One region of the Peribacillus aracenensis genome, then DNA from elsewhere that is predicted to be linked to it. Evidence: riboswitches for the same ligand, from Rfam matches in the RefSeq annotation. Region 1 holds a riboswitch; each other region holds the start of a gene.
What was found. Region 1 has a riboswitch for S-adenosylmethionine ahead of N0M92_RS14280 (bifunctional homocysteine S-methyltransferase/methylenetetrahydrofolate reductase). Riboswitches for the same ligand answer to the same signal wherever they lie in the genome.

Region 1 (3,158 bases):
AATTTTTGAAGGGTCTCCGGTGATGATCAATATTTCGTTCAGACCCACCGTCTGCAGACCCATTAAATGTGACTGCAGTCCGATCAAATTTCGATCACGGCATGTTATATGCACCATCGGCTCTATATTCAATTGGTTTTTCAGTAAATTAGCCAGTGCATCATTCGATATCCTTGGTGAGGCAAGCGAATTATCCGCTAATGTAATGGAATCGACCCCTGCTTTTTTCAAAACCTCGGCACCAGTCATGAAGCTCTCTATACCTAACTTTTTCGGAGGATCAAGTTCAACTAGAATCGTCCTTTCTGTTTTGGCCTTTTCGAACAGGGGACGTTCCAATTCTCTATCATTCACTTCAATTATTTCTATTTCACGGGATTTCGTAAATTTCTCTTTCACAGGAGCCAAACTTCCAATCGCATTCTTTACAGCTTGAATATGCAGCGGAGTCGTTCCACAGCACCCTCCTATGATTGCGGCACCCTGCTCACGAAGTTCTAGGGCACTTGAACCGAAGTATTCAGGCACAGCTTTATAGACGAGCCTTCCATCCACATAATCCGGGAGGCTGGCATTTGGGTATATGGCAATTGATGCTTGCTTTGGCAAACTCACTTCTTCCAAGGCCCGAATCATATGATGTGGACCGAGACGGCAATTCACCCCAACAACATCGGCACCCAGTTGCTCAAGTTTTTGAAAAGCTTCATTTAAATGGATTCCATTTTGAAGATTTCCCAGTTCATGCATCGAAACATTTGCTATGATCGGCAGTCCAGTTTCATATTTAACGATTTGCAGGACGGTTTCCAGTTCTTCCAGGTCATAAAATGTTTCCAAGAGAATCCCATCAGGGTCTTCCATCAAAAGACTGTATAGCTGTTCACGAAAACCCCGTTTTATCTCTTCCATGCTTAAATCCGATTTCCTGATGCTCCGCTGTGCCCCTATGGTACCGAAGACGTATGCCTTTCCTTTTGCCGCTTTTTTAGCAAGAATGACTCCCTGGCGATTGATTCTGCTTACTTCATCTTCAATTCCATACCGTTTCAATTTGTTGAAATTGGCTCCGTATGTATTCGATTGAAGGATATCTGCACCGGCTTCCAGATAGGCACGGTGGATGGACTCTATTTGATCTGGGTTCGTACAGTTTAATTCCTCATAACATTGATCGATGCCATTCGAATACAATAAGGTCCCCATTGCCCCTTCCCCAACCAGTATTCTTTCTTTCACGTCTTTACGAAAATTCATCATTACACCCTCTCTCAAAAACAATCCTGTTTTTGTCGTATTCTATGAGTATGAGAGAAAAGGAAAAAAAACCTTCTCAAAGAAGAAGGTTTTTTGAAACATTCTCCTCATCTATCAAGCTCTGCTTGCTGGATTTAGCACCTTTGCCTAAGCTGGTTGCTGAGGTTTCTTCGGGCCAGTCCCTCCACCTCTCTCGATAAGATCCATTTATATAATTTTCATAAGATTTCAAAATTTGATTATATTTAATTTACATTAATAATCTGTCAATTTCAATACCTGATCGACATTTTTTTCACTTTTGCAAAAATCATTCAACCTTTTGCAGCTTGAACCCTCTTCAAAATCCTTTGTTTCCAGTCTTCCGCTAACGAGTCTAGTGTAAGTAAAGCCTTTGCTCCTTCCAGCCCATCTCGTTTATGAAGGAGTACCTCTGCTGCATAATGAACTGAAATTTTTTCCTGCAAACGATCTATCAGCACAATATCGTTTTGTTTATTTATCGTTCCTTCTTGAAGTACTCTTGCAAAATAACCAGTGAAACTCGTTTTCAGCACGAGTTCCAAAAACTTAGGTTCTTGATTGAAATGGGAAATGGTCGAACAAGGTATCCTCCCCTGGTTAATTTGAACAATCACTTCGCCTATTTGATAAATATCGCCAATATATGTTGTTTCTTCCCTCATCCCCGCTACGGTTAAATTTTCACCGAATGCAGGGATTTCCAGTTTTTTAGAGAATTTTTCATTCCATATTGAATAATGCTCAAAGGGGTAAAAGCACAAAACGCGATCAGGACCTCCATGGAACTTTACATTACCAACCCCATCACCAATTATACCTGATTTAGTCACTGTCACATTATCCTGTTCTTGTTTATCCATTGCTGAATAGATTTCGATATTTGAAAAAATTTCTTGTTTCGGCTTCCCGGCATGAAGTGCTTTGATTTTTCCATTTTCCATTTTGCATCTTCCATTCATATTTAATTTATATCATCCTGTATGTATAAATTATACTAAAAGTCCATTTTATTCTGTAGTATTTTATAAGAATATGAAAATGCAAAAGCCTCATGAGCTGTTAAATGGGGGAAATATCATTGATTTCCAGAAAAATTCATAGGTTTGTTTCAGTAATTTTGTTGCTATTTCAGAATTAAATATGGTAGAATATGAACACAATATATAGTCGAAAACTACAACCGTTCGCCTATATGTTGATTTTCACGATTGAATTCCTCATTGTCGCTCTTTAGGGAGCGAATTTTTTTGCCTTCATTTCCAGCCACCATTTTATTTTAATTCCATTCTGGTTCTTACATCGTGATCCACTTACATATTTGCACTTTCCTTACTATGTAAATCTCCCCCCTATTAATTCACTTTCCTTACCATTTAGAAAGCAAATTACCTTGCTAAAACAAGCAGAAAGCCGAGCGACATCATGTGTCTTCCGCTCAGCTTCCTGTTTAAGCTTGTTTCTTTTTTTTCGGTGCCACTTTCTTTCGGGTCGTCTTTTTCATTTCCGTTTCATCATGTTTCGTACGGTCAATGGATGCCTGTAATGCCTCCATTAAATCGGTTACATTGTTGGAAATTGGTTCTTTTGTTTTGGCTGGAATCGTCGTCTGTCCTGCTTTCTTTGATTCAATCAATTCAAGTAACGCGGTTCGATAGTCATCGGTGTATTTTGTCGGATCGAAAGTAGTCGTTAATTGATCTATCAATAATACAGCAGTATCGATTTCTTTTTTTACAATGGTATCGGTGGCAGGAATATTCGGAACATCCGCTGTGGGGCGAACTTCATCCGGATAATGAATCGTTTCCATCACTAAGGTATTATCAACGACTCGGATTACCGCCATTTGTTCTTTAGAGCGAATGATAATTTTCGCT
Region 2 (3,158 bases), on a different contig from region 1:
ACGTCATTATGATTTCTTTGATAGCCGTCCAAAAAGGCTAGATTACCAAGTCCGCCTGCGCCGATGACCCCGGCCATTGCGGTATATCCAACCAATGCAATCGATGTTACCGTAATCCCGGAAATAAGGGCAGGCATCGACTCTGGAAGAAGGACCTTCCAAATGATCGTGCTCGTTTTTGCCCCCATGGATTTAGCGGCTTCAATTACACCTTTATCGATTTCACGAAGGCCGATTTCAACCATACGCGCATAAAATGGGGCGGAACCGATAATAAGTGCCGGCAGTGCAGCGTTCTCTCCGATCATGGATCCGACAAGTGCTTTAGTGAAAGGAATGAGCAGCACGATCAAAATAAGAAAGGGAATGGAACGGAATATATTAACGACTGCACTCATGACCCCGTTGACTACCCGGTTTTCCCACATATTACCCTTCCCTGTCAGGAACAGGATCAATCCTAATATTATGCCTATAAAAAAGGTTGCCACTACAGAGACGCTTGTCATGTAAAGCGTTTCTTTCGTTGCTTCAATAATGTCTTCCCAATCAACATTCGGCAATAATTCTTCAAGCATGAGTAATCACCTCCACGCCTACCTGCTGTGCTTTAATGAATTCGATTGCGCGGAGCATTTCATCCTCAGTGCCATCAAGATGGATAAACAATGTTCCATATGAACCGCTTCTTGTTTGGGATATCTTACCTTGAACGATATTGACATCCAACTCGAAGTTACGTACAAGCTTGGTGATCAACGGGCTTTCTGCATGATCACCTACAAAGGTCAATTGAATCACTTTGCCTGCAGGATAACGTTCGAGCAAATGGTCCATCGTTTCTTTCGTTTCTTCTGGTTCAGTTACCTGCTGCACGAAACGCTTTGTCATTTGTTCTTTAGGATTCTTGAAAACATCCAGGACAGGACCCTGTTCAACAACTTGCCCGTTTTCCATCACGGCGACGCGATGACAGATTTTACGTATTACATGCATTTCATGTGTTATCAAGACGATCGTCAATCCTAGGCGCTGATTGATGTCAACAAGCAATTCGAGTATGGAGTCGGTAGTCTGTGGATCCAAGGCAGATGTCGCTTCATCACACAGCAGCACTTTAGGGTCATTTGCCAGAGCCCTCGCTATGCCCACCCTTTGCTTTTGCCCTCCGCTTAATTGTGAAGGATAGGCCTTTTCCCTGCCTTCCAGTCCGACTAACTTGATCAATTCGTTCACACGCTTGGTCCGTTCCGCTTTAGAAACACCAGCAATTTCCAATGGGAAAGAAATATTATCCTGAACGGTCCTTGACCATAATAGATTGAAATGTTGGAAAATCATGCTGATTTCTTGACGGGCCTTACGGAGCTGAGCCCCTTTAATTTTTGAAATCTCCTTCTCAGCCACCACAACGGATCCCTCTGTAGGAGTTTCCAATCCATTGAGCATTCTGATCAAAGTACTTTTCCCCGCTCCACTGTAACCGATGATACCGAAAATCTCGCCTTTATTTATTTCAACATTCACATTATTTACAGCCTTGATCGTCTCACTGTTTCCTTTTCCTGTTCGGAACAGCTTACTGACTTTCGTCAATGTAATCATTAATCCTCACCTCTTTTATCCAATAAAACCTATGAACTTAGTTGATTTCTTTACATTATTAGTCTGTTTCTCATATCATGCACATGTTTTCCCCATTAAAACTGAAAAAACCTTTCTGCATGAGCAGAAAGGCAGGTGAAGAAACAGGCCTTTCTCTCATCTTCCAAAGTAATTAAACTTTGTGTGAATTGGCACCTTTCCAAGGAAATCTCCTTGTCGGTTGCCGGGTTTCATCGGGCACATCCCTCCACCTCTCTTGATAAGAGCTAATATATAGAATATTTGTACATCATTAAGTTCTTTAGTATGGAGAAATTTTATCATAGATAAAAAAGGAGCGCAATGTATATTATTTCTAGTTCAAGGATGAACAGGAACTTTGCTTAAAGCGTTTTGGAAGTCAAGGAGACGATATTCGTCGCTTTTTCAATTGCCTGCTCTAAATCTTCTATTAAGTCGTCTACATTTTCAATCCCAATTGATAAACGGACTTGATCGGCACTTACACCCGCTTTCGCAAGACCCGCCTCATTCAATTGTTGATGGGTCGTACTGGCTGGGTGGATGATCAAGCTCTTCGCATCCCCTACATTCGCCACATGGGACCATAATTCCACCGAATTGATAAGTTTTGCCCCAGCTTCGCGATTACCTTGTATTCCAAAAGTCACGACAGATCCAGCTCCCTTAGGCAAATATTTATCCGCAAGGGCCTTATCGGGATGATCCTCATCACCAGGATGCGAAACCCAAGTCACGGCAGGATGGTTTTTTAAATATTCAATGACAGACTTGGTGTTTGATAGATGCTCTTTCATCCTTACATGCAGCGTTTCAAGTCCAAGCGTAAACTGGAATGCACTTTGGGCACTTAGCGCAGGGCCTAAATCACGAAGTAACTGGACTCGGGCTTTCGTTATGAATGCGGCAGGTCCAACTGCCTCGGCGTATACAAGACCGTCGTAACTTGGGTCAGGCTCCGTGAAGCCAGGGTAGTTTGGCGAGTTCCAATCGAACTTCCCTCCATCCACGATGACACCGCCTAGTGTCGTTCCATTTCCCAGAAGCCATTTTGTAGCGGAATGGATGACGATGTCCGCGCCAAAATCAATTGGTCTGCAAAGATATGGTGTTGCAAAGGTATTATCGATGATTAAAGGTATGCCGGCTTCATGGGCGATTTTCGCTACCGCTTCAATATCAAGCACCCTCAAACTTGGATTACCGATCGTTTCGGCAAAAATGGCTTTAGTTCTTGGCGTAATCGCCCTTTTGAAATTTTCAGGATCATCGGGAGAAACGAACTTCACTTTGATCCCATATTTAGGAAGAGTATTTTCAAAAAGGTTATACGTACCGCCATATAATGTAGAGGCTGAAACAATCTCATCACCTGCAGCGGCAATGTTCAGGATTGAAAGTGAGATGGCAGCCATTCCGCTTGCTGTTGCCAATCCGCCGATGCCACCTTCCAATAAGGCCATTCTTTCCTCAAAAACGCTGACCGTGGGATTATGAAGCCGTGTATATATATATCCATTCTCCTTTAGGCC
Region 3 (3,158 bases), on a different contig from region 1:
AATCGGGCTGTAGGCACCAGTGCCTATCAATTCAAGATCACTTAAAGCGATTTCATCGATTTCGATTGACTTTGTTATTTTACTAAAATCATATTTTGGTTCCCAAAGATCGATTAATGTTCCTCCGTGCGGTAGACTGATTGTCATGCTAATTTCCCCCTATGGTTTCTATTTATTTAAGATAAATGCAATCCGCATTCCGTTTTTTGTGCTCCTTGCCAACGGCCTGAGCGTAAATCATCTGCATTGAATGCAGGTGCTGTACACGTTTTACATCCAATGCTAGGATATCCATTATCATGCAGGATATTATATGGAAGTCCGTTTTTGTGGGCGTAGCGCCAAACGTCTTTCCATGTCCAATGTATGAGTGGACATATTTTAACCGACTTGAACTTATTATCCTTATTGATATACTCGGTTTTAGCCCTTGTCTCGGATTGCTCCCTCCGCAGTCCCGAAAGCCAGGCTGTTGCCGTTGAAAGCACATCGGTAAGCGGAATGATCTTACGGATGTTACAGCACTTATTGGAATCACTAAGCCATAATTCATCCCCATATTCCGCTGCTTGTTCCTCAAGCGTCAAGGCAGGTTTCTTCATTTCGATTGAAAGTTTTGGATAGCGCTTCTTCACTTGCTCAATCAATTGGTAGGTCTCTTCAAAATGAACATCTGTATCAAGGAAAACAATTTTTGCCGAAGGGTTGACCTTCGCCAATAAATCCGTAAGCACGATGCCTTCAATACCAAAACTGCAAGCATAAATCAGTTTGTTTCCATAATGGTCATTCGCCCATTGCAGAACTTCCAAAGCTCCTTTTGTGTCACTGTCTTCAGGAAATACAGGGAATTCCCCTGAATTGAAATTTTCATAGTTTATTAATCCAGCCAACTTTTGTAGCCCCCTCTAAAAACTTGCTGTATCAGGTTAGAGTATCTGTTGATCAATACCCGTTTTAATCTTCCCCAGTTTATCTGATTCTAGGAAAAAGAGACGAATCTAACCAATACTCTCTTTATATCAGTTAAACCCGCCTCTAGTTTTTCTAGTCAGCAGATACCTTATTTAATTCTTAATTTTTCATTTCTTTCCATTTGAATGATTTTACCATCCTGGACTATAAGTGTAATGGATCCATATTTCATTGAATTAAGCATTTCTTGAAGTCGTTCAAATATTTCTTCAAGCTGATTCTCTTTATCCAAACCAGTTCCTCCTTTAAGAAAATCCGCGAATATTTTATTTTCGACGCTGATTAAATGTATTTCTTAGTTTTATATAATTCCATACAACCTTACATTGTTATGGTTTACCTGAAATTTTTCCAAAAACAAAAATCTTTCCATGATGGAAAGATCCCAAGGTAAATATCATTACCTTATCTTCCAAAATGATCAACATTTTGTTGGAGGTAGCACCTTGCATCCATCATGCAGGTTGCTGGACTTCAAAGGGCCAATTCCCTCCGTCGCTCTGGATAAGTTTTATTATTTTAAATATTAACATATATTTAATCCTTGTCAATGGAGTTTTCTTATAAAATAACTTGGTTTAATATTATGGATGAACTGTTATTTTTATACACACTATTCAATTTATGATTTTATGTTCATTTAAATACGAAAATAGACTTATTTTTTTAGATAAAGTCTCCAAAAAAATGAGTCTATTTTCATTAATAAACCTATTATTGACGGCTGTAATCACTTTAAGAAATACGTTTGAATGCCTGTCCTTTTGTTGAAAGGATTACTTGAATTCATTAATTTCTTAACTGTATCGCTTCTACAAATTCTTGAACTTGACTCTGGACACGGTCAATTAAATGTGAATCATTAATCGGATTTTCAGAATTCTGTTTATCTATTTCTTTATCAACAAAATAAATGCCCTGAAGCGGCTCGCCTTTTAATATTGAGATTAATGGTTTAAGCGCATAGTCAATCGCCAATAGATGCCTGTTACTTCCACCAATCATGATTGGCAGAACTGGCTTACCCTTGAAAGCGCCTTCTGGCAGCAAATCAATCAAGGCTTTTAATACACCTGTATAGGAAGCCTTATAAACCGGTGAACCAATGATGATTCCTCTGGCTGCTTGAATTCTCTCTGAAAGTTTTAAGATATCATCACTATTATATTTCCCTTGGAATAAATCATCTGCTGAGAAATCCGTTATTGAGAAATAAGCTGTGGTAAATCCTTCTTTTTCGACTAATGATTGAATATGTTTTAGTGAAATGTCCGTTCTTGATGGAATAGCCGGACTTCCTGATAAAATTACGATATCGCTCATATAATACCCCTCCATTGTTACATGATTTTCCAGATAAATTCTTCGTAAAGCATTTCGTGTAGTATGCATTTATCGTAATAGTCTGAAAAATATAAGTCAAATCTTACACTCTGGTTTAATGGATTCACAAATTTGACTGTATCGTTTCTGAATGCATATAAAACGGTCATATTTGCGGCTTGATGCACATGCCTTTAAATATGACCGTTTCTTTATGTATGATTTTGTTTACCATGAATACCATATACCAAAAGTTGTGCAATGTTCTTAATTCGTTCAGAAGTAAAATACGGCTCCTTTTTTTGTTGATGGATTTCATAATGTGTAGATAATGCCAATGTAAAAGAAATGATCCCTACATTAAATAGGATAATGTCAGAGATATATTGTATCTCTCCGCTATCTATTCTCTTTTGTATTTCAATATGCTTGGCATTTGGCTTGAAAATCTGATCTATATATTGCTTTGAAATATCTTGATCGAATTGTGTTTCCCTAAATAATATTGAAAACTGTTCTTTATTTTCAAGAATTTTTCTTATCATGGTGCAAACATGATTCTCCACTAGTTCATCCGTGGCTAGATGGCTAGTCACATCTTCGGATTCCTCATTTTCATTAGGGGTGATTGTAGCCAAAAGCAAATCTTTTTTGCTGTCAAAGTATTTGTAAATAGTAGCTTCGGAAACATTGCATGCAGAGGCAATTTCATTCGTTCTTGTCATGTCAAAACCTTTAGTGGCAAAAAGAGTCCGGGCTACATTTATGATTCGTTCTTTGGTTTGCTGCCCTTTTTTCAAAAATATCAACCTTCTTTTATAAAGATAAGACCGGTTTCACCAATCTATTTCTATGATATC

Region 2: it holds a riboswitch for S-adenosylmethionine, as region 1 does, so the genes downstream of both, N0M92_RS11015 (methionine ABC transporter ATP-binding protein) here and N0M92_RS14280 (bifunctional homocysteine S-methyltransferase/methylenetetrahydrofolate reductase) in region 1, are expected to answer to the same signal.
Region 3: it holds a riboswitch for S-adenosylmethionine, as region 1 does, so the genes downstream of both, N0M92_RS24640 (YezD family protein) here and N0M92_RS14280 (bifunctional homocysteine S-methyltransferase/methylenetetrahydrofolate reductase) in region 1, are expected to answer to the same signal.

Annotation. Positions count from the first base shown of each region.
Region 1 is NZ_JANZMJ010000013.1:16,308-19,465, reverse strand. It holds gene N0M92_RS14280 (bifunctional homocysteine S-methyltransferase/methylenetetrahydrofolate reductase) at 1-1,257, opposite strand, end outside; SAM riboswitch class I at 1,362-1,460, opposite strand; gene N0M92_RS14275 (MOSC domain-containing protein) at 1,572-2,222, opposite strand; gene ku (non-homologous end joining protein Ku) at 2,729-3,158, opposite strand, start outside.
Region 2 is NZ_JANZMJ010000008.1:164,331-167,488, forward strand. It holds gene N0M92_RS11010 (methionine ABC transporter permease) at 1-578, opposite strand, end outside; gene N0M92_RS11015 (methionine ABC transporter ATP-binding protein) at 571-1,605, opposite strand; SAM riboswitch class I at 1,759-1,871, opposite strand; gene N0M92_RS11020 (O-acetylhomoserine aminocarboxypropyltransferase/cysteine synthase family protein) at 1,989-3,158, opposite strand, start outside.
Region 3 is NZ_JANZMJ010000036.1:27,714-30,871, reverse strand. It holds gene sat (sulfate adenylyltransferase) at 1-147, opposite strand, end outside; gene N0M92_RS24645 (phosphoadenylyl-sulfate reductase) at 177-881, opposite strand; gene N0M92_RS24640 (YezD family protein) at 1,064-1,207, opposite strand; SAM riboswitch class I at 1,378-1,486, opposite strand; gene ssuE (NADPH-dependent FMN reductase) at 1,765-2,298, opposite strand; gene N0M92_RS24630 (TetR/AcrR family transcriptional regulator) at 2,511-3,098, opposite strand.